2 linked regions of the Marinomonas mediterranea MMB-1 genome follow. The protein of the gene in region 2 binds, or shares a complex with, the protein of the main gene of each other region. Links are inferred from orthologs where the notes say so. Each region holds a gene or a part of one and is shown on either strand. Other genes may lie near its edges.

The links.
Region 1: the proteins of trxA (region 2) and trxB are in contact, whole or in part, in a crystal structure (PDB 1F6M), measured with the Escherichia coli proteins. The link is inferred for Marinomonas mediterranea MMB-1 from one-to-one orthologs.

Annotation. Positions count from the first base shown.
Region 1 is NC_015276.1:3,030,513-3,041,264, reverse strand. The notes cover bases 1-2,762. They hold trxB (thioredoxin-disulfide reductase), read left to right. Parts: upstream 1-785; coding sequence 786-1,739; downstream 1,740-2,762. Other genes in these bases: ihfB (integration host factor subunit beta), read left to right, coding at 2,627-2,762; ppa (inorganic diphosphatase), read right to left, coding at 1,820-2,350; MARME_RS13900 (HesA/MoeB/ThiF family protein), read left to right, coding at 1-683. Also shown: more of ihfB, read left to right, coding at 2,763-2,932; MARME_RS13880 (LapA family protein), read left to right, coding at 3,005-3,328; lipopolysaccharide assembly protein LapB, read left to right, coding at 3,335-4,507; pyrF (orotidine-5'-phosphate decarboxylase), read left to right, coding at 4,542-5,246; MARME_RS13865 (ComEA family DNA-binding protein), read left to right, coding at 5,447-5,752; MARME_RS13860 (SulP family inorganic anion transporter), read right to left, coding at 5,880-7,592; MARME_RS13855 (MBL fold metallo-hydrolase), read right to left, coding at 7,619-8,494; excinuclease ABC subunit UvrB, read left to right, coding at 8,827-10,752.
Region 2 is NC_015276.1:3,234,094-3,244,826, forward strand. What follows is about bases 4,623-7,365. They hold trxA (thioredoxin TrxA), read right to left. Parts: upstream 6,286-7,365; coding sequence 5,959-6,285; downstream 4,623-5,958. Other genes in these bases: MARME_RS14785 (M23 family metallopeptidase), read left to right, coding at 4,623-5,858; MARME_RS14795 (HAD family hydrolase), read right to left, coding at 6,452-7,165; MARME_RS14800 (DUF484 family protein), read right to left, coding at 7,165-7,365. Also shown: MARME_RS14770 (acyl-CoA dehydrogenase family protein), read right to left, coding at 1-1,634; MARME_RS14775 (AraC family transcriptional regulator), read right to left, coding at 1,808-2,827; tyrS (tyrosine--tRNA ligase), read right to left, coding at 3,033-4,337; more of MARME_RS14785, read left to right, coding at 4,479-4,622; more of MARME_RS14800, read right to left, coding at 7,366-7,830; dapF (diaminopimelate epimerase), read right to left, coding at 7,862-8,698; lysA (diaminopimelate decarboxylase), read right to left, coding at 8,715-9,968; LPS translocon maturation chaperone LptM, read right to left, coding at 9,980-10,120; MARME_RS14815 (hypothetical protein), read left to right, coding at 10,334-10,733. UniProt on the Escherichia coli protein: Participates in various redox reactions through the reversible oxidation of its active center dithiol to a disulfide and catalyzes dithiol-disulfide exchange reactions.

The sequences.
Region 1 (10,752 bases), 200 kb from region 2 along the record:
TTAATCTTAGTAGTAAACGTGCATTAATTGTAGGTGTTGGTGGGTTAGGTAACATTGCGGCGACGTATTTAGCAGGCGCAGGCGTTGGCACGTTAACCTTGTTGGACGACGATTGTATTGAAGAAAGCAATTTACCTAGACAAGTTCTATTTAATGAGAGCAATGTCGGCGAAAGTAAGGCGAAAGCGGCTAAAGATTTGTTAAACGCAAAAGCATCTGACGTTACGATCAATGCAGTCGAGAGTAAATTAAACGAGCACAATGCGGAGGCATTGGTCTCGGAAGTGGACGTTGTATTAGACTGCACAGACAATTTTAAAACGCGTAAATTACTGCATAGAGCCTGCTATAAGGCTAAGGTTTCTTTAGTAAGTGGTGCGGCCATTCGTTGGGAAGGGCAGTTGATCACGTTTCGATACGACACAGATGCGTCTCCTTGCTATGAATGTTTGTACCCAGAGTTGTCCGATCAAGCGTTAAGTTGTAATGAAAACGGCATAATGGGTCCAGTTGTGGGGGCAATGGGGGTGATGCAGTCTCTCGATGCTGTAAAACTGTTGAGTGACAAAGGTGAAGTTGCTCACGGTCGTTTGAAGATTTTTGATGGGTTTGCTGGAAGCTGGCGTGAAATGACCTTAACGCAAGATCCAGAATGTGCGTTATGTGCGCTTGAAAAATCATAGCGAGTCCCTATTTAAACAATTAAAGAAATTCTCTAAGCATTTGGCGTTTTTTCCGTTATCATCTCGCCAAATGATATTACAAGCCTTTTAAGGAGCGCTTAAATGAGCGAAGTTAAACACGCAAAATTATTGATCTTAGGTTCAGGCCCAGCGGGTTATACCGCCGCAGTCTACGCAGCACGTGCAAACCTAAGCCCTGTTATGGTGACAGGAATGCAAATGGGCGGCCAGCTAACGACCACGACCGAAGTGGACAATTGGCCTGGTGATGATCAAGGCGTTCAAGGTCCAGAGCTTATGGAACGTATGCGTAAGCATGCAGAGCGTTTCGAAACTGAAATTATTTTTGATCATGTCGGTAAAGTGGATCTGCAACAGCGTCCATTCCGTCTTGAAGGTGACAGCGGTGTCTACACATGTGATGCGTTGATCATTGCGACGGGTGCAAGTGCACAATACCTTGGTCTAGAAAGCGAAACTAAGTTTATGGGACAAGGCGTTTCTGCTTGTGCCACTTGTGATGGCTTTTTCTATCGCGGTAAAGACGTAGCTGTAATCGGTGGCGGCAACACTGCTGTTGAAGAGGCGCTTTACCTTGCCAACATAGCGAACTCAGTGACGGTTGTTCATCGTCGTGACAAGTTCCGTTCTGAGAAGATTTTGTCTGACAAGCTGCTTGAGAAAGCAGAAAACGGCAATGTAAAAATCGAATGGAACTCTCAACTTGACGAAGTATTGGGTGATGATGCGGGTGTAACAGGCATTCGTATCCTAAATAACCAATCTGGTGAGAAGAAAGATCTTGAAATTGCAGGTCTATTTGTTGCGATTGGTCACAAGCCAAATACAGACATCTTTGAAGGCCAGCTAGAAATGAAAGATGGCTATATTAAAGTTCAGTCAGGTTTGGAAGGTAACGCGACTCAAACGAGCATCCCAGGCGTTTATGCTGCGGGTGACGTTATGGACCATATCTACCGTCAAGCAATTACATCTGCGGGTACAGGCTGTATGGCTGCCCTTGATGCAGAAAAATTCCTAGACGATATGGAATAATCTGTAACGCATTACAGAACGAAAAAAGCCGATGCAAATGATATTTGCATCGGCTTTTTTGTAGCAGTTAAATCGCTGAATTATTGAGCGTTATACGCTTCAACACCTTCAACGAGTGCTTTGCGTGCTTCGTCAGCATTCGCCCAGCCATCAACTTTAACCCACTTACCTTTCTCAAGTGTCTTGTAGTTTTCGAAGAAGTGTTCGATTTGGTCACGTAGAAGCTGAGGAATGTCTTCAACGTCTTGGACGTTAGCGTATTCTTTGCTTAGTTTCTCGTGTGGTACAGCAACCAATTTTGCGTCTACACCCGCTTCGTCTGACATGTTTAGAACGCCAACAGGACGACAACGAATAACAGAACCCGCTACAACAGGGTAAGGCGTGATAACCAATACGTCGACTGGGTCGCCGTCGTCAGCAAGAGTATTGTTAACGTAACCGTAGTTTGCAGGGTAGAACATTGGAGCAGTCATGAAACGGTCAACGATTAGAGCGTCCATGTCTTTGTCTACTTCATACTTAACGGGGTTCGCTTCAGCTGGGATTTCGATGATTACGTTGATATCGTTTGGCACATCGCGGCCAGCAGGAATGTTATTAAAGCTCATTGTGTGTCTTCCAATGGTGTTATAAATGCCGAGCATTATAGAAGTTGGGAAGTCTTCGAACAAGTGCCTCGTCCTTTATTGCGACTATAGTTTGACGTTTTCTTCTCAGCTGTTTATTTGAGGGTGAGGTCGATTTATGAGGCGAAAAAGCGAATATTCGTAAAAAATAATAGAAAAAGTTAAGAAAAAGGGGGAGAGTTACGCTATAAGTTATTGCTTTCTTTCCAGATTTAGCTAATCTTAGCAAAGTGATCAAATTCTAGTCGAGAGGACGAGATGACGAAATCTGAGCTGATAGAAATGTTAATCGATCAGCAATCTCATTTGCCTGTGAAAGATGTGGAGCTCGCAATAAAAGCGGTTCTGGATCATATGTCTGAATCTTTGGCAAATGGTGAGCGCATCGAAATTCGCGGCTTTGGTAGTTTCTCACTGCACTATCGAGCACCAAGAGTAGGCCGCAACCCAAAAACGGGTGAATCTGTGGAACTTACCGCTAAATATGTTCCGCATTTTAAGCCCGGTAAAGAACTGCGAGAACTCGTAAATTTGGATGATACAGCTCATCATGAGCTTAATTAATGTGTAAGCGTACTCGAAATTTACACCAGACAACGGCATAATGTAGCGACAGTATTTTTAGGTGGGGACATTATGTTGAAATGGCTTAAACGCGTGCTGTTAGCCGCGTTGCTTATCGTTTTTCTAGTTGTCGGTGTGTTTTTCTCTATTCGCAACCCACAATTGATTACTTTGGACCTCGTTGTATGGCATGGTCCAGAGTTAAGTATCGCTCTCTACCTTATCTTAGCCTTCGCTGCTGGCGCTATTGTTGCCTTGCTGGCAAGTTCTGTTACGCTATTACGTTCTGACCGCCAAATAAAACTCCTATCCAAAAAGCTTGATAAAAATAGATCTGAGTTAGACTCTCTTCGCAAAGCCTCTCTGACGAAAGAGCTTGCGGTTAGCGAGGAGTAGACACACTTGACCGAGTTGGGGTTGTTTCTTGTTCTTTTTATTGCTCTGTTCGTTGGATGGGTGATGGGACGACGTCGTTCTGAAAAGCCGACGAAGCAAGAACTCAAAACCATTTCTTCAGACTACTTTCGTGGTTTAAATCACTTATTGAACGGGCAACAGTCCGAAGCGATTGACGCGTTTGTAGACTCTCTGGAAGTCAACTCCGAAACCTTTGATATTCACCTAACCCTCGGGAATTTGTTTCGAAAAAAAGGTGAGATAGAGAAGGCCATTAATGTCCATCAAAACTTGTTGGCACGTCCAGACATTGGTGAGCGTGAAATGCGCTTGGTTCAATTAGAACTGGCAAGTGACTTTATGTCAGCGGGTTTGCTAGACCGTGCGGAACGGTTGCTATTAAACATTGCTGCTAGAAAAACAGAGTTTCAAGCGCAAATCCTCACTTTACTCATCGACTTATATGAGTTTGAGCAAAGTTGGGACAAGGCCATTCGGATCAGCGAGCAATCACAAAAAGCAAAGCCGTCGGTAAAAGAAGCGCAACGTTTGGCACACTTTCACTGTGAGCTGGCGCAAGTTCAAGTAAAGAAAGAACAATGGAAACAAGCATTCACTCATTTTCGTAACGCGTTGGATGCGGACCCCAAATGTGTTCGTGCCAGTGTTGGTATGGCAGAGGTATTGTGTGAGCAAAGGCGTTACCGTGATGCCATAAAAGAGCTTAAAAACGTCGCGGAACAAGATCCTGATTTTATCCCTGTTATATTACCTAACTTAAAAGACGCGTATCAAAGGGTGTGGTCTGGAAGTGGCTATCACCAATTTCTGGTTGAGCAAAATAAAGACCATTCATCGGCGTCCTTAATTTTGGCGCTCGCTAAGCACTATGCTCAGGATGATAAACGGTTTGCAGAGCAGTTTTTGATTGAACAGCTTCGCATTCACCCTACAATTAAAGGGTTTAAAGAGCTCATTCAAATGCAACTCTCTGAAAGTCAGGGCGTCAACGAGCAGCATTTGAATGTCCTTTTTGAGCTGATCGATCAGCTTACGAAAGCGAAGCATAAATTCCAGTGCCGCCAATGTGGCTTTTCTGGGCATCAACTACACTGGCAATGTCCGAGCTGTAAAAGCTGGGGATCAGTGAAACCTATACACGGTCTTGAAGGCGAATAATCTCAAGGCGAAATTGAAAGAAAGAGGAATACGAATGACCTGCCAATCCCCAATTGTGGTGGCTTTAGATTTTCCAACACCTGCTCAAGCAATCGATATGGCGAAACGCTTAGATCCAGCCCTTTGTCGAGTAAAGGTCGGGAAAGAATTATTTACTAAAGCAGGTCCTGCAATTTTAGATGAATTGCATGCATTAGGGTTTGATATCTTTTTGGATCTTAAATTCCATGATATCCCTAATACGGTTGCAAACGCGGTGTCTGTTGCGGCCAAAGCGGGGGTTTGGATGGTGAATGTTCATGCATCTGGCGGTCGTCGTATGATGGAAGCTTCCGCAAATGCGCTGGCTAACATCCAAGATCATAATACCTTGCTGATTGCTGTAACGGTATTGACGAGTATGGATCAGACGGACTTGCAAGAAATTGGTATCGATTTGTCTCCAAGAGATCATGTCTTGCGCCTAGCAAATTTGGCGAAGTCGTCTGGCATGGACGGCGTAGTCTGCTCCGCACAAGAGTCTCAAATGTTGTCATCTGAGCTTGGCAAAGATTTTGTACTTGTAACACCGGGAATTCGCCCTATTGGATCTGATCAAGGTGATCAAAAACGCATTTTAACGCCCGCTGAAGCAATGGTGCAGGGCAGCCACTATTTGGTCATGGGTCGTCCAATTACTCAGGCCGCTGACCCAATTGCTGTGTTGATGCAAACGAACAAAGACCTCGGTGTTGCTTAGTGTAAGCTTAGCTTGAGCAACTACCGCGCTGCTTTTTCTGGCGAGAAGCGAAGATCTTTCTAGTAAGCTGTTGAGTTAAACGAGCAATCGAGCTAGGCTATCACGTAAGCCGACTCAGGTGAGTCGGCTTTTTTGTGTCTTTTAAAGACGTTTTACTGTGAAACCATGAAGGTTTCGAATTCAGATAAGGAAGTTAAAATATGCTAAATACCGCCATTCAATTATGGGCGCGCACTGCTGCGTGTGCCACACTCTTACTCTCTCTATTGTGTTTCTCGACCGCTGCACTTGCGGTAACGCCACTGGACGTTAATGCTGCGACCGCAGAGGAACTTGCGTTGATATTAAAGGGTGTGGGAACCTCAAAAGCCCAAGCCATTGTCACGTACCGTAATGAACACGGTGCATTTGCAAGCATCGAAGATCTCGTGAATGTAAAAGGCATCGGCTCATCGTTACTGGAAAAGAATCGCAGCTTTATTCGAGTCGCGAAAGAAACGGACTAGTCGTTAATTTGTACTAGTTTGTTCTCTTCAGCACTTCCTCATGTGCGTGCCTGCTGAAAAGTACGTTTAGCATGGGGAAGTGCGTTTAGTGGCTCCTTTCACTGATAAGCTCAACTAACAAATTCAGCTAAGAAGCCTCTAACAATGTTTCGACGGCTTGATGTTGGGTTAAAAAAATGTCGCCGGACAAATGCTGAATAAAAGTGGTGTTCTTCAGTTTGTCCATGACAGGGCCTTTGACTTCAGAAAGGTGCAGCTTTATCCCTGCTGATTGCAACCGAGCGTGGATCATTTCAATACTTTCCAGTGCACTCGAGTCAATCATATTAATAGCAGTGCACATCAGAACAACATGCTTAACATCGCACTGGTGGGCAACTAAGTAATTTACTCTGTCTTCTAAAACTCGTGCATTGGCAAAAAACAGATTCTCATCGATTCGCACTGTAATGATAGAAGGGTGTGTTTCTACCTCAAACCGTTTTATGTTTCGAAAGTGCTCTGTCCCTGGTACTTTGCCGACGACGGCGATGTGAGGGTGACTGGTATGCCATAGAAATAGCATAACCGAGAGCCCAACGCCGGTCATAATGCCCGCCTCGACACTGACTAATAGTACGACTAAAAACGTGGCGATCATCGCCGCCGCGTCGTGTTTTGAGTACTTCCAAACCGATAGAAACGTTTTGATATCGATAAGTTGTACAACAGAAACAATAATAGTCGCAGCAAGCACCGCATTGGGTAGATAATAAAAAGCGTCGGTTAAATAACTGAGCGTAATCAAGATAAATAAGGCGGTTAAAATGCCTGTCATAGGAGTTCGAGCACCAGCATCGAAGCTGACCACAGAGCGAGAGAACCCACCCGTTACTGGGAAGCCCGTACTCATGGCGGAGCTAATATTCGCAGCGCCAAGGCCGATAAGTTCCTGGTTTGGGTCGATACTTTGTCGTCGCTTTGCTGCAAAAGATTGTGCGACCGACACAGATTCAACAAATCCTACAATACTAATGAGCACAATAGAGGGAAGTAGTTCAGATAGTGTGCTCATTTCCCACTCAGGAAAAGCGAATGCAGGTAGGCCATTTGGTACGACACCAACGACACTCACGTCCGCTTTGATCAGTTCAAACCAAATAACCGAAAGCGTTGCTAATAAAACGACAAAGACAGGTGAGGCTTTGGCGACCAATTGGCTCGTGTTTCGAGCGAGACCGAAGCGTTGTAGCATCTCAGGTAAGTAACGTCTAAACCCAATGAGCACGGTAATGGAAGCTACTCCAAGAGCAAAGGTAACATAGTTACTGTTTGGAGCGTTTTCCGCCAAAGAGTGCATGAGCTCAGGCAAATTGTGCCCATTGGCGCGAATACCCAATAAGTGCTTAAACTGCCCGACCGCAATGATGATCGCAGAAGCACTGATAAAGCCCGATATGACAGGGTGGCTAAGAAGGTTCGCTAAGAACCCCAGTTTTAACATGCCCATTCCGAGCAGAAACAGGCCAGACGTTCCCGCCAAGAGAATCGTTATAGCGGTATATTCTGCCGTCCCGGGGGCGGCGAACTCCAACGCAGCGGCGCCAGTCATCATAGAGACAACCGCCACTGGGCCGACGGCAAGCGTGCGGCTGGAACCAAATATAGCATACGCCACAAGCGGCAAAATGCTGGCGTATAGACCGACTTCTGGCGATAACCCTGCGAGCATGGCGTACGCAAGACTTTGGGGGATCAGCATAACAGTGACGATAACGCTTGCTACCAAGTCGGCTTGAAAGTCCGACTTTTGATAGGTCTTTAGCCAGCTAATGGCAGGGATATACCGGTCAATATTCATTTCGGTTCGCTTCTTTTGCTTGATTTCTAAACGGCGTTTAACGGTATTTTTAAATAACGAATGCCGTTGTCTTCAGCTGGTGGTAGCTCGCCCGCTCGCATGTTTACTTGCACTGAGGGAAGAATCAGTTTCGGCATGCTAAGTGTTTTGTCCTTCGTCGTGCGCATCTCACAAAACTCGCCTTCGGAGACACCGCTATGAATGTGTGCATTTGAGCGCTTTTGTTCAGCCACCGTCGTCTCCCATTGGTACTCATCTCGACCGGGGGCTTTGTAGTCATGACACATAAAGAGTCGAGTGCTGTCGGGGAGGGCGAAAATACGTTGTATGGATCGATACAAGGTACTGGCATCGCCACCGGGGAAATCACATCGTGCAGTGCCGTAGTCAGGCATGAATAACGTGTCGCCTACAAACGCAGCGTCTCCGATGTTATAGGTCACGCATGCAGGGGTGTGGCCAGGTGTGTGCATGACCTCAATGGACAGATCGCCCAACGGCAGGCTTTGCGCATCGGACACGAGAACATCAAACTGCGAACCATCTCTTAAAAACTCGGGTTCAGCGTTAAACAAGCTGCCAAATGTCGTTTGTATGGTGGTAATGTGATCGCCGATCACAATGTCGCCACCTAGCTTCGATTTGAGATACGGTGCCGCAGATAAGTGATCAGCGTGAACGTGAGTTTCTAATATCCATTTTAGCGTTAAGTCATATTGCTTGATGTGCTCGATTATTTGATCGGCAGAATCAGAGCTGGTTCTGCCTGATGCGGCATCATAATCCAACACCGAATCAATGATGGCACACTCGAGAGACTTTGGGTCTGTTACGGCGTAAGACACGGTGAACGTTGCTTCGTCGAAGAAAGCAGTAACAAGTGGTTGGTCTGATAATGGCATGTGATTACCTTTAATATGGTTATAAGGTTATTTCTAAATAGAATATACTAAGTTTTTATATTAGTAAAACCTGATTTAATGCGTATATCTTATTAAAGCGGCTTAGTTCTATAGATTTGGTTATATGGGATGGTGGATCTAGCGTACATTTCGAGTGCATTTCTAGTTCACCAAACTGACACCTCGCGTGCGCTGCGAGTTCGAGAGCGACAGACAGTGTTTTTTTAAGTCAATCTTAGGAATCAGCTCGGACGAGAAAGCGAATTTTGCTAAGATAGGGAGGTTGGATAATAGTGATCAACATGAACCAAACTTGAGAGTAGGAAGCCGACGTGACTCAACAATTTGAAGTAGTATCAGCGTATCAACCTGCTGGTGACCAGCCAACCGCCATTGCGAAACTGACTCAAGGCATAGAGGCTGGATTAGCGCATCAGACATTGTTGGGTGTAACGGGCTCTGGTAAAACGTTTACGGTTGCAAATGTTATCGCGAACGCAAAGCGACCTACCATCATCATGGCGCACAACAAAACGCTGGCGGCTCAGCTTTATGGCGAGTTCAAAGAGTTCTTTCCAAATAACGCCGTTGAATATTTTGTGTCTTACTACGATTACTACCAACCAGAAGCCTATGTAGCGGCATCCGATACCTTTATCGAGAAAGACGCATCGGTAAACGAACACATTGAACAAATGCGCTTATCTGCAACAAAAGCCTTGCTTGAGCGCGAAGACGTTATTATCGTCGCAACGGTTTCTGCCATATACGGTTTGGGTGATCCGCAGTCCTATTTGAAAATGATGCTTCACCTTGATCGCGGAGACCGAATTGATCAACGCGCCGTATTACGTCGTTTAGCGGAGCTACAGTATTCGCGCAATGATTTAGTGTTCGAACGAGGGAATTTTCGAGTACGTGGTGACGTGATTGATGTGTTTCCAGCTGATTCGGAAGACACGGCGTTTCGTATTGAGTTGTTTGACGACGAAGTCGATAACTTGTCGATTATTGATCCATTGACCAATAAAACGATTCGAAAAGTCCCCAGAATCACTATCTACCCAAAAACTCATTATGTCACGCCTCGCGAGACCATCGTTGATGCCATTGAAAGAATAAAAACGGAACTCGATCAACGACTAGAACAGCTTAAATCGCTGAATAAACTCGTCGAGTTACAGCGTTTAGAACAACGTACGAATTACGATTTAGAAATGATGCAAGAGCTGGGTTATTGCTCTGGTATCGAAAACTACTCCCGTTATCTATCAGGTCGCCCCGAAGGCTCACCGCCACCGACCTTGTTTGATTACCTCCCTGCTAATGCCTTACTCGTGATAGATGAATCTCACGTTACCGTGCCACAAGTTGGCGCTATGTATAAAGGTGACCGTTCTCGTAAAGAAAACTTAGTGGAATACGGGTTCCGCTTACCGTCAGCATTGGACAACAGACCAATGCGCTTTGAAGAATGGGAATCGATCAAACCGCAGACTATTTTTGTGTCGGCGACCCCCGGCAAGTACGAAGCAGAACATCAGGATTGGGTGGTTGAGCAGATTGTTCGACCGACGGGGTTGATTGATCCAGAGGTAGAAATTCGTCCAGTCGCCACACAGGTGGACGATCTTTTATCAGAGATTAACCTTCGTCTTCCGACAGGCGAACGTATATTGGTCACGACACTGACCAAACGTATGGCCGAAGACTTAACCGATTACCTATACGAACACGGCATTCGGGTGCGTTACCTCCATTCAGATATTGATACCGTGGAACGAGTTGAAATCATCCGAGATCTTCGATTGGGTGAGTTTGATGTATTGGTCGGGATCAACCTACTTCGTGAAGGTTTAGATATTCCAGAAGTCAGTTTGGTCGCGATTCTCGACGCAGACAAAGAAGGCTTTTTACGCTCTGACCGTTCATTGATTCAGACCATTGGTCGAGCGGCTCGTAATGTGAACGGTAAAGCCATCTTATACGCAGATAGAATTACCGGTTCAATGGGGCGTGCCATTGAAGAAACAGACCGCCGCCGTGTGAAACAGCAAGCGTTTAACGAAGAGCACGGCATTGTTCCAAAAGGCATTACCAAATCGGTAGAAGACATCATGGAAGGCGCGTACAACCCCGGCGCAGGTAAAGGTCGAGGCAAGCAAACGCGTAAAGTGGCTGAGGCTTCAAAAGACTATCAAGTCGAAAGCATGGACGATGTGGCAGAAGTACGTAAGGCGATTATTAAACTGCAAAAA
Region 2 (10,733 bases):
TTAGGGATCTTGCGGTACCGCGAATTAAAACAAGTCGGAATCACTTTCGTAATGCCCGCCTTTACCCGTTCTAAAGCATTTTCGACAACCCAACCTGAAAGTTTCCAAAAATCCGGTTTCATAACCAATGATAAAACAATATTTATAGATCGAAGCGGATACGCCATAAATGCAGCGACATTCAAACGTAATATTCGTTTATCCGCGGGAAGGGAATTACCGCCTTTGTCCAGATTAGTTTTCTGCAATACATTAAGCAACCCAGACATATAATCCGTCGTGAATCGTTTAGTTAGATCTCGAACCATACCTAAACGAATCAAGTCATCTTCGCCCTCCACAATACCAAAAGCATGTGCGGTCGCCCTAATATCTGAAATGCGTGAACCTTTATCTAAGCTTCGGCCTCCCATCACTCGCTCGCAAGCAATTAGGGACTCAAGTAAATAATGAGCGCTGGCAGACTTAGTGACATCTCTTAACCCCGCTAGATCAACTCTATCCTGATCCTGTGCAAGAGAAAGATGAGACAAAGCCTGCGCCGTTAGCGCACCACCTAATATTTTAACTAAACCAAGGCGGGGAAGCTCATGCTTGATTACCTTGCCCCCTACTCCTTCTCGTTTTTGAGCATAGTAAGCTGCATCAGACGCCATCATTCTCTGAAAGCCTGCCGCTTGAGCCGCCAGCATACAACGGCCCATTCTTAAACAGTAAAATAGTACCTCAACACCATTCCCTTGAATCTCTTGCTCATACGGAATGGGAAAATGTCTAAAACTAATTCTTGAATTAATATTCTGTTGAAAGGCACTGACATTCGAGCTTTTACAACTAAAGCTAAACTCTGCGTCAATGTCCTCTTCTGGTAACTCGACAATAAACAAAGCCAACTCTTTACTGCTTTTCCCTTTTCTAGCCACGATTGCCATAAGCCCACCGTGAGTCGCGCTGGTAATATAAAGCTTATTACGCTCACCTTCAGCATAAAGCCGCCAGCACTTATTCTCTTCATCTGCCTCGACGTAAGCTTGAACACGTTTAGCATTAACGCCCACACCGACCTCAGTAAGCGCAAAGGCAATTAATTGACCACTACTGATAGAAGGGAGATATTGAGATTTTTGAAAAGACGTTCCGTATCCCAGTAACGCACTCGAACCGATAGTCAATTGCCCAGATATTTCAACTGACAAAGCACCTAACCCCTGAGAGGCAAATTCTTCAGTCAAACACGCGAATTCGCTATATCGCTTTCCTTTACCACCATATTCAGTAGGAACAGTAAATCCATACGCTCCTTTTTTGGCTACTGAGTGGCGGAGTTCTGACGTTATTTTCCCATCTGTTCCAAATGCCTCACCTTTATTAAGACATTCCATCGCCTCATGCAAAATCTCTTGCGCCTCTTCCGTTACAGAGGACTTCATATTTTTCCCACCCGAACAAAGTTCCTCTATGTCGGGTTGTGGCCCATAAATCATTCTTTCAACCAAACTGGATTTGGTCGCAGCAAGGCGTCGATCCGCCGCGTTTGCAGCCGCTTCCAATACAGAAACATCTTCAGCTTGTGCAGAATCACCAGCAGCTTTGAGAGCTTCTGCCGATACAGAGTCTTGTGAATAGTTACTCATGCGTAAATTCCTCTAATTATTATGACTTGGAACGACGACCTTTGAGTGAAGGGCTTTTTCGTTGTGTCTTTATAGAAATTTACGTGATAGTAAGGAGAGTAGAAATAGCATGAAATGCCGATTTACTTTGCATAAAGTGCCAGTAAAGCCAATTATGACAAATACCAAGCTGCTTAACTAAAAAATCGGTCTCGATACTCGGTCGGTGTACACCCCAGCCACTTACGAAACGCCCTAGAAAAGACAGCCGCATCCGAAAAGCCCACTTTTTCAGCGACCTTATGAATAGACACGCCGTTCTGAGCAAGCCAAAAACAAGCCCTATCCATACGCATCCGATCTTTAACTTCCTGATAGGACGTTTCTTCTTTGTCTAACTTGCGTATAAGCGTTCGACGGGACATATGAAGCGTTTTCGCAGCCTCATCGATGGTAGGAAAGCCTTCTTCAAAGGACTTACTAAGCAAGGAACGCAAATCACTGGCAACACTAATGTCTCCTGGCTGTTTTAAAAACAATTCAATCGGGCAACGCTTCATATAGGCTTTTAACGAATCTAAGCTTTGCCTGTTTTCGCAATCTAAAAACACATTACTAAAAGTAATTGAAAGCACAGGTTGATTAAATCGACGCTCACACGGATAGAGTTCAACATAATCATGTTGTTCAAAAGGCTCCGCATAAGGAAAACAAACTTCAAGTAAAGGGATACGCTCCTGTATGAGCCATGAGGAATAGCTGTGCCATGCCAAAAGCGTCATATCGGAAAACAAATGAGAGGAATCAAGATCTAGGTCTGCCATCCTAAACTCTAAGGTCGCGCGATCCTCCGTTTCAATCAACGCCATTTCATAAGCATTTGAGATCATGTTATAAAAACGGGCGGCTAAATAAAGCGCTTTACCTAACGTTTCTTCATGTACAGTCACTCGCCCCATCATAAAAAACGAACCCGCAGGAAGTGGTGATCGAGACAATCCCATTGATTCATCCTGAAGAAGGGTCCAGATTCCTTCAACAACACCCGCTAATTTTTCAATTTCTATCTGTAAATTAGGATCATCAACAACGCTAGGAGACAAATCAGCCTCTCTAAAAAGAGAATCTGCATCTAAGCCTTTTTCGACAGCAAGACGATAAAGTCTGCCAATATAGTGGTTAGATGTTGTCAGGGTTTCTCTGATTCGAGGCATGGCCTTCCCTAGTGATTAAATTAGGTAGGTAAGTAAGATAGCACTATTAACGTTACGATCAACGGCATAGCGACAAATATTTTGGTATCCACTTATGGCAATCAGACTATTATAGTCCTTTACTATATTCCACGAATTGAAGCCATAAACGTAAAAAGGCGCCTAAGCGCCTTTTTTATTATTTCGATACACCAAGCCTTAATGACTAAAGCGTAAATAAGTGATGTTTCTTCTTACCTAGCTTCACAAGGAAGTACTTGCCGTAGTAGCCATTATCCGCCGCAAAGATATCAGATGCAGACATGTTATCTGCTATTCCCTTAGCAACGCCATTAACAAAGACTGAATTACGTTGAAGCGCATCTTTAACTTGCTTGCCTGATGCAGCAAGTCCGGCTTCCGCTAGTAAAGACGTTAGAGGCGTTTCTGCTAGGTTTGCCTCAACAAGTGAGCTGCTTGGCAATCCATCTAACTTGATTTGCTCTAGATCCTGTTCACTCAACTGATCCGCTTTCCCACTGAACAACGCTTGAGTAATACGCTCAGCCGCTGCAAGCCCTTCTTCACCATGAACTAGCTTAGTTGCTTCACGAGCAAGAATAGACTGGCCTTGTGGCTTGCCTGTACTTTCTTTATCTGCTTGCTCAATCGCATCAATCTCTTCCATCGTCAGGAAGGTAAAGTACTTAAGGAACTTGTATACATCTGCATCCGCCGTATTCATCCAGAATTGGTAGAAAGCATATTGAGACGTTTTCTTAGGATCAAGCCATACCGCGCCAGACTCTGTTTTTCCGAATTTAGTACCATCCGATTTTGTAACAAGAGGTACAGTCAAACCAAATACTTGAGATTGATTTTGACGGCGCGAAAGATCAATACCCCCAACAATATTACCCCATTGGTCGCTACCACCAATCTGAAGCGTACAACCATAAGCACGATTTAATTCTGCAAAGTCCATACCTTGCAGTAGAGCATATGAAAACTCTGTGAACGAAATGCCAGCACCTTCACGATTCAAGCGTTGTTGTACCGATTCTTTGTTAATCATGGCGTTAACTGAAAAGTGCTTACCGATTTCACGTAGGAAATCCAACACATTCATTTCACCGGCCCAATCAAGGTTATTAACAACACGTGCAGGGTTAGTTACTTCATCAAACTGAACAAATTGACTCACCTGCCCACGAATTTTATCGACCCATCCAGCAACCACGTCAGCCGTATTTAATTGACGCTCTGCCGCCTTAAAGCTAGGATCGCCGATCAGTCCTGTCGCGCCGCCAACTAACGCAATTGGATTATGCCCTGCGTCTTGGAAACGCTTCAGCACAAGTAAAGGCACAAGGTGACCTAAATGAAGACTGTCAGCAGTTGGATCGAAGCCACAATAAAGAGTACGACTACCAGTTTCCAAATGAGCACGCAGCTCTTCTTCCGCTGTCATTTGCGCAATCAGCCCGCGAGCCTGTAAATCCGCCAAAAGGTCGTTAATGCCTACCGTCATGTTTTCGATCCGTTATTCAAATAATTAAGAATGAGTTAATTAGGCGACTTTTACTCCGCCCAAGATTACAAAGCGTTCAATTATAAAAGCAATGTTGTTAGGATGATAAGGATTAATTCAAAGAAATTGCGGTAATTACGCTTGATCAACAAATTTTCTCAAAAAACCATCTTAATGCTTGCGCTAGGTTCTTTTATTTTCGCCCTATCGTTCGCACTGTATGCTGTATATGGTGGCTCAGTTAGCAATGACAGCCCACGCCCCCAACAACAGATCCAAATATCAAAGACAGCCTCATCTAAAGAAGCACTCGGCACGACTCCAACAAAAAACGGCTTGTACGAGGTCGCGACACCCCAACATTTAAAAAACAATAAAAAAGACATCATAGAGCAAACGATCACCATTGCCTCAGGGGATTCTCTGTCGACTGTTCTTTCTAGTATGGGGATCTCTCAACAAGATGTTTACCGTGTGGCCAATGCCCGTGACGCAAATTCTGAGCTACTGAGGATACAACCAGGACAAACCCTAAACGTTAAAGCAGAGTTCCCAGAAGGACGGCTAAAAGAATTAACCTATATTCAAAGCAAGCTGAAACGAACTTTATATGAGCGGCAGCAAGATGGTCAGTTTTCATTCGTAGTACAGCTTACTAAGCCCGAAACGAAACAGATCTATAAAGAGGTCACAATCACAAACTCTATCTTTGTCGATGGGATAAAGGCGGGGATTCCACAATCCGTACTCATTCAACTCACACAAATATTTGCGTGGGACATAGACTTTGCGACCGATATACGAAAAGGCGATTCGTTTAGCCTACTTTACGAAGAGAATGAATTAGAAGGCGAAGTGTTAGGAACAGGCAATATTATAGCGGCGAACTTTATTAATATAGGCAGAAGCTTCCAAACTATTCGTTATGATGACGGCGATGAGTTTAATTATTACACACCAGACGGACTGTCGATGCGAAAAGCTTTTATACGAAGTCCCGTCGACTTCACTCGTATATCATCTAAATTCAACCCAAATAGACTGCACCCTATTTTTAAGACATCGCAACCCCATCAAGGCGTCGACTACGCCGCCAAAAGCGGCACTCCAGTAAAGGCAGCAGGTGCAGGTAAAGTCAAATACGTTGGCGAACTCAAAGGATATGGGAACACGATTATTATCGAGCATGGACAGGGCTACTCAACACTGTACGCCCATTTACAAGGATTTAAAAAAGGCTTACAAGCAAACCGTTATATAGAACAAGGAGACTTAATTGGCTTCGTTGGCCAAACAGGTTGGGCTACCGGCCCCCATTTGCATTTTGAATTTCGTATTAATGGCATTCACAAAGACCCTATGACTGTCGAGATACCGCATGATTCTCCGATGAGCAAAGACTCATTAAAAAAGTATTTGCCGTATGCTAGAAGTGTAATGACGGAGCTTAGTCAGCATTATTCCGACGCATTCGGGCAGAAAAACGAGGTGATATCGAAGCGACACGCCACAACATTTTAGAAGCGCATTTGGAAAAAATAATATTGTCTAATGAAAACCATAAGACCAAAAAAAAGCAGCTAAATTAGCTGCTTTTTTGATAAAAACGTACTCTCGTAATTTAAAGCGCGCTTTGAACAAAGTCGATAAGTTGAGACTTTGTAACTGCACCAACTTTAGTCGCAGCCACTTCACCACCTTTAACGATGATTAGCGTAGGAATACCGCGAACATTGTATTTAGGAGCCGTTTCTGTGTTTTCATCAACATTCAGTTTAACGACTTTAACCTTACCTTCGAACTCATCAGCGACGTCCGCAAGGATAGGTGCAATCATTTTACATGGACCACACCAAGGTGCCCAGAAATCAACAATAACAGGAACGTCAGATTCAAGAACTTCGCTTTGAAACTGAGCATCAGTAATGTTAAGAATGTTTTCGCTCATTAGAGTTTCCTTAAACAGTTAATACTTTTAAATAATGGGCATAGTGTAGCATCAATCCCGATAATGAAAAATCATTTACGACTAACAACTTAATAGGTGCATACTATTTGTTGAATTAAGCGGTTAAATTCAGCCACACTCAAATGGTTACAAACATTACGGGGAGTTAGAAAACACCAAGCTCGGCAATCGCCGTCGGCAATTCACGCAACGAGTGCACCTCGGAATCCGGCTTCATATCCCAATCGGTCTTCCAATGCCGCGCGCCATGTCGATTAAACCAAATTGTTCGACATCCGGCTTGAGCCGCACCTTGAACATCATCTATAGGATGATCGCCAATATGAATAATATCCTTCGTATCTACATCGGCTTGAACCGCAGCCGCTTCAAAAATTTCGGGGTTAGGCTTCGCTCTTCCAACTTCATCAGCACGCAATGCAAATTCAAAGTAGGCACCTAAACCGACAGATGGGTGGTAAACATCCGCATTTCCATTGGTAATGACGCCCATTCGATAATGCTCCGCTAGGACCGCTATCGAACTTTTTGCTTCGGGATACAAATCTACTTTTTGACGCCAAGCATAAAAGTGATCGAACGCAGACTGAGATATTTGGCGAGCCTCTTCCGTTGGCAAACCGTATTCACGAAAGGCTTTCACATAAATTCGTTTGCGTATTTCACTGACATCATGAGCTACATTCGGTGCGTTATCGATCACCTCTGATTTAATTTTTTCATAGGCGCTTGCATCAAACATGTCATGAAAACCAGGAAAACGCTCCTCAAACCACGCTTCCATCGCGTGATTGGCTCTCACAATAACAGGATCAACGTCCCACAATGTATTATCTAAATCAAAGGTGATTAACGTCATTACAAGAGCCTCATTAAGATTGCACTGAGTAAATCTGACAAGTAATCGAGGAACAAGGCGCCTTTTTCCTTATCAAAATCATTAAGTCTTCGTGAACCAAGCGCCAATACACCATGATAGTGAATTTGGCCGTTTTCTCTCGATATTAACGGTAGCACCGCTGATGACATCACTTCGTCACTGTGAGCCGGAAAAAGAAATTTTGATTCCTCGATCGAAAGTACACCGCAATAACATCCGCCTTTGGACAGCATTTCTTTTAACAACTCGCCCGCTTCGTCCCATGTCGCTGTTCTTACAGAAGAATTGATTTCTGTATCAGAGAACAAGATCAGCGATCGCAAAGGAATATCAAACTCCTCTCTAATCACGTCATCAATCATCGCAGCAAAATCGTCGAGCGACTCACACCCGAGCCCATTGACAACAACGCGACGGCTTTTTTTCATGGTTGCTTCGTTTTCACGCGCAACATTAACCAGTACATCAAATTGACTACGATGACTCTCGGACGTTTGACGCAAAAGCTGAACTTGCCGCTCCAACAAAGAGATTGCACCACCATGAACCGGATGAGGGACCGTCATAGATTCCAGCAAGTTTGCATTTCGAACAAAAAAGTCCGGTGTATTCTTAAGGTACTCTACGACATCCTCATCTTTCATTCGATACTACACCTGTACTATGTTAAACGTTTTAAAGGTATATTTGGCCTTCAAATACCTTAGTGGCTGGGCCAGTCATCATAATAGGAGAGCCTTCGCCCTGCCATTCGATTCTTAAATCCCCACCAAGCAGGTGCGCGGTTACTTTCGAATTCAACCAACCTTGACGAATTCCTGCAACAATCGCTGCACATGTACCGGTTCCGCATGCTTGCGTCTCACCTACATCGCGCTCGTATACACGCAGATTGACTTCATCGCGACTCATCACTTCCATAAAACCAACATTTACATTGGCTGGAAACGCTGAGTGAGATTCAACGAGCGGACCTACTGTCGATACTATCTCATCCGTCAATCGATCTACTCGAATAACGGCATGTGGGTTTCCAACAGAAACAGGTGTAAGCTCAACCGAGCCATAGCCTTCTAGGTTTAAAGTATATAAGTCATCTTGCTTTTCCGTTGCATCAAAAGGCAAGTCAGCAGGCGCAAATGACGGCGCGCCCATGTCAACCGTTACTTCGCCATCATCTTGAACATGTAACTGAATCTGGCCTTGTTTTGTTTCGACATTGATCACCGATTTATTCGTCAGATCTTTCTCGATCACAAACTTAGCAAAACAACGAGCACCGTTACCACAATGCTCAACTTCAGAACCGTTTGAATTGTAAATACGATAGCGAAAATCCATATCAGGACTGGTCGGTGGCTCAACGATGAGCAACTGATCAAAGCCTATACCGCGATTTCGATCGCCAAGAAACTCAATTTGCTCTTTATTGAAATACACTTTACGAGAAACGGCATCGACAACTGCGAAATCGTTTCCCAAACCGTGCATTTTAGAGAATTTCAATAACACGCTATTCTCCTTGAGCCTACTCAGGCAACAGCTGTTCGCCAGCCAATTGATGATCTATATCTTCACGCTCTCGGATCAAGTGCGCAACGTCGCCATCTACCATCACTTCGGCAGCACGATTACGGCTGTTGTAATTAGATGCCATCGTAAAGCCGTATGCGCCTGCCGAACGAACAGCAAGCAAGTCGCCAGCTTGGATATCCAACTCTCGATCCTTGCCTAAAAAATCACCCGTTTCACACACAGGGCCAACAAGGTCGTAGATACGCTTGCCTTCTGACGTTGCTTCCAAATTAACAGGAACGATATTCATCCACGCACTGTACAAAGAAGGTCGAATTAAGTCATTCATAGCACCGTCAATGACCGCAAAGTTTTTGTGTTCAGTACACTTTAAAAACTCGACTTTCGTCAACAACAAGCCCGCATTCGCGGCAATAGAGCGCCCCGGCTCAAACGCTAATGAAATATCGCGCCCTTTCATTTTATCTAAAATTAGTTGTGCATAATCGGCTGGTTCAGGCGGCACTTCATCACGGTATCGCACACCTAACCCACCACCTAAATCCATGTGTTTGATTTCGATGCCAAGACCAGCTAGCTCATCAATCAACGTAATCAATCGATCAAATGTATCTAGGAAAGGCTTGAGTTCCGTCAACTGGGAACCAATATGACAATCCACACCCATCACATTTAAGTGAGCCATCTCATTTGCAACTTGATAAATTCTCGGCGCGTCTTTGATGTCGATACCAAATTTATTTTCTTTCAGTCCAGTGGATATGTAAGGATGAGTTTTGGCATCAACATCTGGATTCACGCGCATGGAAACGGGCGCCTTCACACCCAGTTCACCTGCGACTTTGTTAAGGCGATATAACTCTGGCTCAGATTCAACATTGAAGCAATGAATCCCCAATTCCAACGCTCGACGCATTTCATGTTCTTGCTTACCGAGACCTGAGAACATCACTTTCGATGGATCACCACCCGCTCGAACAACGCGCTCAAGCTCTCCTATCGATACAATATCAAACCCAGCTCCCAGTTTAGCCAATACATTCAATATAGCGATATTGGAACACGCTTTTACGGCATAACAAACCAAAGTAGGATGAGAAGCAAACGCATCTGCGTAGGCGTTGTAATGCCTTTCAAACGTTGCTCTAGAATAGACGTACGTAGGGGTACCAAACTGCTCTGCAACCGTTTCTAAGGATACATTTTCAGCAAACAACGTTTGGTCGGTATAATTAAAAAAATCCAATGGGGGGGTCCTCAATTTTGAGCGTTTTGCGATGAACTTGTATCTTGATTTGGCTCAGAGGCTTTTTCATCGGGTAAATACAATGCCCCTTTATTACCACAAGCACTTAGCAACGTTATAAAAACGAAAGCAAATAACCATCTATACATCATCTTTGCACTCAGTTAACTTTATCTTGAACAGTATACTTGTAGGCTTATGGTTTCCCAACCCTGTAATTTCATTTAACCGACATTCTTAACACATAAGCGTTTGGGCAATCCCTCCTTTTGATGTAGTCTCTTAGTAATGAGAACCATTTTCCAAATAGCAAAAAAACAGGGTGGCAGTAATGTCATCACACCCAATAAAACGATGTTTAATTAATGACGTTAGAGGCAATTAAAAAGCAGGCGAACGATATGCGACCCGAAGACATTCTTCAGCTCGCAGAATGTAATACGCCCCCGTTCTATAAAAGGGCGATAAAAATTACGTTCGTCATTGTCATTGCTGTCTTATTACATGTTTTAGTACTGTATGCGTTAGACAGCATATCATTGACATCACACCCCACTTCTCAGCCAACCAGGACAATAGAAGTCTCTATTCTTCACTCTGATGCTCTCGTTAAAACCAAAGAACAACGGACCACAAATATTGGAGAAGCTAAAGCTAACCTGGGTCTATCTAATCTTAAACAGACAATCCATAAATCAATTATTCCAGCAGAGAACACGTCCTCGCCAGAAACAAACAACAACCCAACTACAATCGAAACAACGC